Regions from separate parts of the Micromonospora sp. DT53 genome, predicted to be linked through region 2. Evidence: riboswitches for the same ligand, from Rfam matches in the RefSeq annotation. Region 2 holds a riboswitch; the other holds the start of a gene.
What was found. A riboswitch is a leader RNA that binds a small molecule or an ion and turns the genes downstream of it on or off. The one in region 2 is predicted to bind ZMP and ZTP.

Region 1: another riboswitch for ZMP and ZTP. It lies ahead of ACLQ3B_RS27160 (glycine hydroxymethyltransferase); the one in region 2 lies ahead of ACLQ3B_RS33215 (bifunctional 5,10-methylenetetrahydrofolate dehydrogenase/5,10-methenyltetrahydrofolate cyclohydrolase).

Annotation. Positions count from the first base shown of each region.
Region 1 covers NZ_JBNCKM010000010.1:41,345-45,516, reverse strand. The annotation lists gene ACLQ3B_RS27175 (NAD(P)H-hydrate dehydratase) at 1-67, shown strand, start outside; gene ACLQ3B_RS27170 (hemerythrin domain-containing protein) at 147-647, shown strand; gene ACLQ3B_RS27165 (SDR family NAD(P)-dependent oxidoreductase) at 708-1,514, opposite strand; ZMP/ZTP riboswitch at 1,671-1,760, shown strand; gene ACLQ3B_RS27160 (glycine hydroxymethyltransferase) at 1,780-3,216, shown strand; gene ACLQ3B_RS27155 (hypothetical protein) at 3,318-3,578, opposite strand; gene ACLQ3B_RS27150 (alpha-hydroxy acid oxidase) at 3,667-4,172, opposite strand, start outside.
Region 2 covers NZ_JBNCKM010000017.1:14,629-18,800, reverse strand. The annotation lists gene ACLQ3B_RS33230 (FAD-dependent monooxygenase) at 1-481, shown strand, start outside; gene ACLQ3B_RS33225 (CU044_5270 family protein) at 505-1,470, opposite strand; gene ACLQ3B_RS33220 (RNA polymerase sigma factor) at 1,487-2,056, opposite strand; ZMP/ZTP riboswitch at 2,208-2,290, shown strand; gene ACLQ3B_RS33215 (bifunctional 5,10-methylenetetrahydrofolate dehydrogenase/5,10-methenyltetrahydrofolate cyclohydrolase) at 2,304-3,203, shown strand; gene ACLQ3B_RS33210 (alpha/beta hydrolase) at 3,561-4,172, shown strand, end outside.

The DNA of each region.
Region 1 (4,172 bases), on a different contig from region 2:
CGGCCGGATCGGCTTCCTGGCTCGGGAACTGCTCGAGGAGATCCCCCGCACCCTGGCCATGGTCTGAGGTGGTTTCACCTGTTTCCGCATTCGGCGTGGGGGTACCGGAACTCCACCAACCGAGACTTTTCAGGGAGGTCATACCGGTGTCGACCGATGCCATCGTCCTGCTCAAAGAGGACCACAAGGAGATGCGCCGCCTGTTCAAGGCCTTCCAGGACGCCGAGGAGGGGCCGGCGAGCCAGCGGCAGAAGCTGGTGGACCAGATCCTGGAGGCGCTGACGGTGCACACCTATCTGGAGAACGAGGTGATGTACCCGGAGGTCCGCCGGCTGCTGCCCGACCTGGAGGACGACATCCTCGAGTCGTACGAGGAACACCACGTCGCCGATGTGCTCTGCGCCGAGTTGGCCAGCATGGACGCCGACGACGAGCGGTTCAACGCCAAGACGACGGTGCTGATCGAGAACGTCACCCACCACGTCGAGGAGGAAGAGGAGGAGTGGTTCCCCAAGGTCCGCGACGCGCTGGGCCGCAAGCAGCTTCAGGAGATCGGCGAGAAGATGATCGCGCTGCGCGCGGACGCGCCGCGTACCCCCACCGCGCCGAAGGCGATCAAGAAGGCGCTCGATGCGGTGACGGCCTGAGGCACCCGCTCACAGCGAAGGGCCCGGCATCCTGCCGGGCCCTTCGTCGTGCGCCGCGGGTCAGCTTCCCGATCCCGGCTCGGCCATCCTGCGGTGCTGCTCGGACTTGAGCTTGTCCGGAATGATCTTGCCGGCGGCGGTCTGCACCTTGTTCATCAGCGAGCCGGCGGTGACCGTCTGATCACCCTTCATCATCGCCTCGAAGCCCTGCGCGGCGACCTTCGCGGGGTCGTCCTTGCGGCCCGCGCCCACCCGGGTGTGCGCCATGTCGGCCCGCTCGAAGAACTCCGTGTCGGTCGGCCCGGGCATCAGCGCGGTCACCGTGACACCGGTGTCCTTCAACTCGTTGCGCAGCGCCTCGGCGAAGGACTGCACGAACGACTTCGACGCGTTGTAGACCGCCTGGAACGGCCCCGGCATGGTGGAGGCGATCGACGAGGTGAAGAGGACCCGGCCCGCACCCTGCTCGACCATCCCAGGCAGCAACCGCTTCGCCAGGTGCACCGTCGAGCGCACGTTGAGGTCGACGATCTCCAGCTCGTCGGCGAGGTCGGTGCCGCCGACGAAGGCCCCACCGGCGCCGCGACCGGCGTTGAGCGCCAGCGCGTCCAGCGGCCGTCCGGTCGCGGTGACGGCGGCCACCAGCTCCGCGACGCCCTGCTCCCGGGCCAGGTCGACGCGGATCGACCAGATCTGCGGGCCGCCGTCGCGGCGCAGCCTCTGTGCCGCCACGTCGATGCCGTCGTCCTCGGCGGCGATGACCAGGTCGAAGCCGTGCTCGACGAACTGCGCCGCCAGCTCGTACCCGATCCCGCTGGAGGCCCCGGTCACCAGCGCGAGGGGCCGGTTGGAGGTGGGTGTGGTCATGATCTTGGCTCCTTCTGTGCGAACCGTGCGAACCCTGGCCGCACCGCGGCGGTGCGGTGGTCACCTACCGAGTGCCCCGCGACGGACCGCCCAATCCCGTCGGTGGGCCGACACCCGGAGGGCGGCCCGAACGGCCAGGCCCGGCCCGGTAGGATCGGCGCAGGCCGTTACTGGCGCGTGGGGATGGACAACCATCGGGGAGCGGCCTCGTCACGTGGACGTCTGCCGAGCGCCTGGGCCTTCCCGCACGTCTGTTGGAGGTCGCATGTCCCGCAACGCCGAGTCCACCGCATTCCGTAGTGCCCTTGAGGTGATCCGGGCTGTCGAGCCGCGGGTGGCCGACGCCATCGGCGCCGAGCTGACCGACCAACGGGAGTCGCTCAAGCTGATCGCCAGCGAGAACTACGCCTCCCCGGCGACCCTGCTGGCCATGGGCAACTGGTTCAGCGACAAGTACGCCGAGGGCACCGTCGGCCGCCGCTTCTACGCCGGTTGTCAGAACGTCGACACGGTCGAGGCGCTCGCCGCCGAGCACGCCCGGGAGCTGTTCGGCGCCGCGCACGCGTACGTGCAGCCGCACTCGGGCATCGACGCCAACCTTGTCGCGTTCTGGGCGGTGCTGGCCGACCGGGTAGAGTCCCCCGCCCTGAAGAAGGCCCAGGTCCGTCAGGTCAACGACCTCACCGAGGCCGACTGGTTCGCCCTGCGCCGTGAGTTGGGCAACCAGCGGATGCTCGGCATGTCGCTGGACGCCGGCGGCCACCTCACCCACGGCTTCCGGCCGAACATCTCCGGCAAGATGTTCGACCAGCGCAGCTACGGCACCGACCCGGCGACCGGCCTGATCGACTACGACTGGGTGGCCGAGGCCGCCCGCGAGTTCAAGCCGCTGATCCTGGTGGGCGGCTACTCGGCGTACCCCCGGAAGGTGAACTTCCGGATCCTGCGCGAGATCGCCGACTCGGTCGGCGCCACCTTCATGGTCGACATGGCGCACTTCGCGGGCCTGGTGGCCGGCAAGGTGTTCACCGGCGACTTCGACCCGGTGCCGCACGCGCACATCGTCACGACCACCACCCACAAGTCGCTGCGCGGCCCGCGCGGCGGCATGGTGCTCTGCCAGCCCGAGCTGGCCGACCAGGTGGACCGGGGCTGCCCGATGGTGCTCGGTGGGCCGCTGCCGCACGTGATGGCCGCCAAGGCGGTCGCGCTCGCCGAGGCCCGCCGGCCCGACTTCGCCGACTACGCCCAGCGGATCGTCGACAACTCGCAGGCGCTCGCCGAGGGGCTGCTGAGCCGGGGCGCGACGCTCGTCACCGGTGGCACCGACAACCACCTGGTGCTCATCGACGTGTCCGGCTACGGGCTCACCGGCCGGCAGGCCGAGCAGGCTCTCCTCGACTCGGGCATCGTCACCAACCGCAACTCGGTCCCCCAGGACCCGAACGGGGCCTGGTACACGTCCGGCATCCGGATCGGCACCCCGGCGCTGACCACCCGGGGCCTCGGCGCCGCCGAAATGGACCAGACCGCCGAGCTGATCCACACCGTGCTGACCCAGACCACCGCCGGCGCCAACGCCGACGGCACCCCGTCGAAGGCGAAGTACACCCTGGACCCCGGCCTCGCCGACAAGGTCGCCCGCCAGGCCACCGACCTGCTGGCCACCTACCCCCTCTACCCCGGCATCGACCTGGCCTAGCCCCGCTTCCGTCGATCATGGAGTTGTGGTGCCCGATCCGGGCTGGTACGCGACAGTCGTCCACCACCACAACTCCATGATCGACGCGGGGGGCGCGACCGTCAGACCAGGGGGCGCTTCAGGTGGTATCGGTGGACTTCGGTGCTGCCCTGGACGTTGTTGACGTCCTCGGCGGCGGAGACGAGCTCCCACCCCTCCCGACCGGCGCGGTTGAGGTGCGCGATGGCGGTGTCGCCGTAGGCGGTGATGTCCTTACGGGACCCGTCCGGCGCGTACCAGACGAACGAGACGTGAAAATTGCGACCCTGTCCCTGATAGCGACGGACGAGCAGGGCGTACTCCCAGGCAACCATGCGGCTTATTATGACCGTCCATCCAGGACGTCGACACGCGGGTCGTCGCGCATTGCCATCCGATGAACGCGCTGTGTCAACCCGCCCGGTGCACCGCTCACCCCACCCCGAGGGTGCGCAGCTCGCCGGCCGCCACCGTGTGCGCGCAGCCGGCCAGGGTGAGCGCGTCGGTCAGCTCGGCGGCGAGCAGCGCCAACGCGTCCCGGGCGGCCGGTTCGCCACCGACGGCCAGCGCCCAGAGCAGCGGCCGGCCGACCAGCACCCCGGCCGCACCCAACGCCAGCGCCCGCAGCACGTCGGTGCCGCCCCGGATGCCGCTGTCCAACAGCACCTGGCAGCCGTCCCCCACCGCGTCGACGACCTCCGGCAGCATGGTCACGCTGGCTGGTGAGCCGTCCAGTTGCCGCCCGCCGTGGTTGGAGACGACCACCGCGTCCGCGCCGACCCGTACCGCCTCGATCGCGTCGCGCGGGTCCAGCAGCCCCTTGACCACCAGTGGCAGGTCGACCTGCTCGCGCAGCCACGCCAGGTCCGCCCAGCGCAGCGCCGGCGCGAACGACGCGGCGGTGTGCGCGGCGATCGCGGACACCCCGGGGGCACCCG
Region 2 (4,172 bases):
CGAGCAGACGTACTGCTACTACAACGACGGCCCGGTGGCCGACCGGCCCGGCTGGCGCGACGAGCTGGCCGCGACGTTCACCGAGCCGGCGGCCACCATGCTCAAGACCCTCGACTACGACGACAGCACCCTGCACGCCGGGCCGAACCAGGAGGTCGTGCTCGACTCCTGGTCCCGGGGGCCGGTGCTGCTGATCGGCGACGCCGCCCACGCCACCTCACCGAACATGGCCCAGGGCGCGGCGATGGCCCTGGAGGACGCCGTCGTGCTCGCGTCGTCGCTGGCCGCCGCCGATTCCGTCGCCGACGCGCTGCGTGGCTACGAGGCGCGGCGCCGCCCGCGTACGAACTGGGTGCTCAGCCAGACCCACCGCCGCGACAAGGCCACCGGGCTCCCGCCCGCGCTGCGCGACCTGGTCATGCGCCGCCTCGGCGAGCAGATGTTCCGCTCGAACTACGGCCGCCTGTTCGCCCAGCCCTGACCGGTCCGACGTGACCGGCCCGCTCACGGCAGCTGGCCCGGCCGGTCGACGATCGCGACCCGCAGGAGCGCGACAGCGCTGTACACGGACTCTTTGCCGTTGCGTATCACCGAATTACGGGTGCCAAGGTAGACGTGCGAGTCCCGATCGAAGATCAGATCCACGTTCCCGCCGAACACACCGGGCATCCGAATCGCCACCCCGTGCCGGCCGGCGACGTCCACCACGTCCCCCGATATGACGACCGCCCCGGGCTCCCCTGCCAGCACTTCGAACAGCGCCGCCAGCGCTCGGGGCGGCACGTAGCCGTCGAGCATCGACCACGCGGTGGTGTACGCCATGCTCTCGTCCCCGTACACGGCCTCCTCGTCGGCGCCTTCGGGAAGGTGCAGGTCGACCGGGTGTTCCCGAAGGTAGAGGAGCAGCTCGTCCGGATCGGTGGGTAGGTCCCCGTGGTACGCGGGGGGCTGGAACGCGTCGAGCTCCTTCGTGGGATCGGCGGCATCGTCCATCTTGAGCACCCTCAGCTCGCCCCACCCGTTCGGATCGGCCTCCGGTCGGTAACGTGCCTGCGTGTACGCGACTCCGCCGGCCGACTGCCACAGTTGGTTCCGGATGGTCTGGTACGGGCCGCTGGCCGGCAGATCCCGGATCGTGGCAAGGGATTCCGTGAAGACGTACTGGTCGGGCCGGGCGGTGAGCTCCGGCTGCTGCCGGGCCGCGTCGGCGGCCAGATGGAAGATCTCCGACGCGTTGGCCGTGGGTGGCGGCTGATCGCCCAGCCTCATGGTCTGAACCGCCAGCGCACCAGCGGTCAACGTGACCGCCAGCCCGAACGCTCCGGCGAGACGCCACCCACCGAGGAACCGGGCACGGCGGCCGGAGGGACGGGCCGCCGACGCCATCTCGGCCCGCTGAGCGACGTGTGCGGTCAGATCACCGAGGAGCTGCTCCTCGAAGCCCTGCGGCGACCGTTCGATCTCGTTCATCGTCATCTCCGTCTCATCAGGCGAGGGTGGTGGCGGGGCGGGCGAGCACGGCGCGGACGACGCGGCGGGCGCGATGCAGGCGGACCCGAGCGGCGACCGGCGACACCCCGAGCACGGTTGCCGCCTCCGCGACGGTGAGGCCATCCACGGCGACGAGTTCGACGAGCGCTCGGGTGCCCTCGGGTAGCTCGCTCAGCGCCCGGTGGGTGCGGCGGGCCGCCGACTCGGCGTCGATCCGCTCCTCGATGCGGGCGATGTCATCGGGGCCCAGGTCGCGCCGTCCGGCCAGTCGGCCGGTCACCCGCAGCCGCTGAGCCGCCCGACGTCGCTCGTCGCCGATGACGTTGCGGGCCACCCCGTACAGCCAGCCGACCTGGCTACCCCGATCCGGCCGGTACCCGGCCGCCGACTCGATCACCGCCAGGAACACGTCGGCGGTGAGGTCGGCGGCGAGGTGTGGGTCGTCGACCCGCCGCGCCACGAACCGGCCCACCGCCTCCAGGTGCCGCCGATAGAAGACCTCGAAGGCCACCGGATCGGCCCCGATGCCGGAAATGTCGTCGTCGGCTCGGCTCGGCTCATTCACAGGCCGTCCCCCTTCGTAGCCTTCACACCTCTTCTTCGTAAGCCGGAGCGCGGGTGTTACCGAGCCATCCGGCCCGTACGTGGAGCCCGCGCGGCGCTGACGGCGGCCCTGCTGGTCCAGTTGGGCAACCGCCCTGGTGATGCGGCATTATCGAAGCACCGGCGACTGGCGGCACGGGGATGGTGTGAACCATCGGGGAGCCTGTCGCGGGCGTCGACCGCCTGGGCGCCCGCGTCGAGGAACCATCATGACCACAAGCAGCACATCCGCAGAGCGCCCCACCCCGTCGGGCACGGCCCGGCTCCTGCCGGGCGCACCCGTCGCCGAAGCCGTCCTGGCCGAGACCGCGGACGCAGCCGCCCGCCTCCGCAGCCACGGCATCACCCCGAGCCTCGCCACCATCCTCGTCGGCGACGACGACGCCAGCGCCGGTTACATCGCCATCAAGCAGCGTCAGGCCGCCGCGCTCGGGTTCGCCTCCCCGCACGTGCACCTGCCTGCCACCGCCACCCAGGCAGAGCTGCACCAGGCCATTGCCCGGTTCAACAGTGATCCAGGCGTGCACGGACTGCTCGTGCAGTACCCAGTGCCCGGGCATCTGGACTACGACGCGGCGCTGCAGACCATCGACCCGGACAAGGACGTCGACGGCATGCATCCGCTGAACATGGGGCGTCTCGCCGTCGGCCTGCCCGGCCCGCTGCCGTGCACCCCCGCCGGCATCGAAGCGCTCCTGGCGTACCACGAGATCCCGGTCGCCGGTCGTGAGGTCGTCATCCTCGGCCGCGGCGCCACCCTTGGCCGCCCCCTGGCCATGCTGCTCGCCCAGAAACGCCCCACCGCCAACGCCGCCGTCACCGTCGTACACACAGGTGTGCCCGACTGGGCCCGCTACACCCGCCGCGCCGACATCCTCGTGGCCGCCGCCGGCGTACCCGGGATCGTGCAGCCTGAGCACGTCAAGCCCGGCGGCGTCGTCATCGGCGCCGGCGTCCGCTACGACGGGCGGCGCCTCCTACCGGATGTGGACGAGGCGTGCGCCGAGGTCGCCGGCGCGATCACGCCCCGGGTCGGCGGGGTCGGCCCGACCACCGTCGCGATGCTGTTCCGCAACGCCGTACGCGCCGCCGAACGCGCGAGCCAGTAGCCCGGCTCCGCTGAAGCAACATCGAAAGGTCGACATCCCGCGGGGAATTTGTAGACAACCGCATAGCTGTGGTGCGCGAGTTTGCTTTCCTACCGCGCTCAGCAATATGGAAATGAACGCACGTCCACGCGCGTGGATTCGACCCGAAACCGGGCAACGTGGTGTTGGTCACGGCACCACCGCCGCCATCGGGCCTGTGGCTCGGCTCATAGTCAACCGCGCCCTGCTACCCGAAAGTAGCGGCATATATTTCCGCTGTCCTCGGTCGAGATGGGGCGCTGCGGTGATACACGACGGCGTGGGCGGCGACCAACTCCAGATCCGAACATTTGAGTACATGCGGGCAGGGAAACCATCTTGAACAGCATTCCGTCGCTTCTTCTCGTGCACGGCGCCTGGCACGGGTCCTGGGTCTGGCAGTCGCTCATCAAGCAATTACCGGACATCGACATCCACACCGTCGCGCTACCCAGCAGCGGCAATGACCCCACTGCCCTCGGGGACCTCCACGACGACGCGGCCGTGGTCAAGGCCGCCGTCGCCGCCATCGACGGACCGGTCGTGGTAGTCGCCCACTCCTACGGTGGCGCACCAGTCACGGAGGCGCTCGCCGCCGCGGACAACGTACGCCGAATTGTTTATCTCGCCGCTTTCCAGCCGGACGTCGGCGATTCGCTCTTCTCGACCGCCGGTGGAGTTGCTCCGCCGTGGTGGGAGGTGCACGAGCGGACGGACCTGAAGGGCCAGGGTCACATCGAGCCATCGCAGCCGCGAGAGGTCTTCTACGGCGACGTCGATCCGGAGATCGCGGAACAGGCCGTTGCACGACTCGGACTCCAGTCCTGGGCCTCGACGCAGCAGCCGCTGACCGAGGCCGCGTGGCGCACCATTCCCAGCACCTACATCATTTGTGAGGCCGACAACGCTCTTCCGCCCTTCGCGCAGGAGCTCATGGCCAAGCGGGCCGAC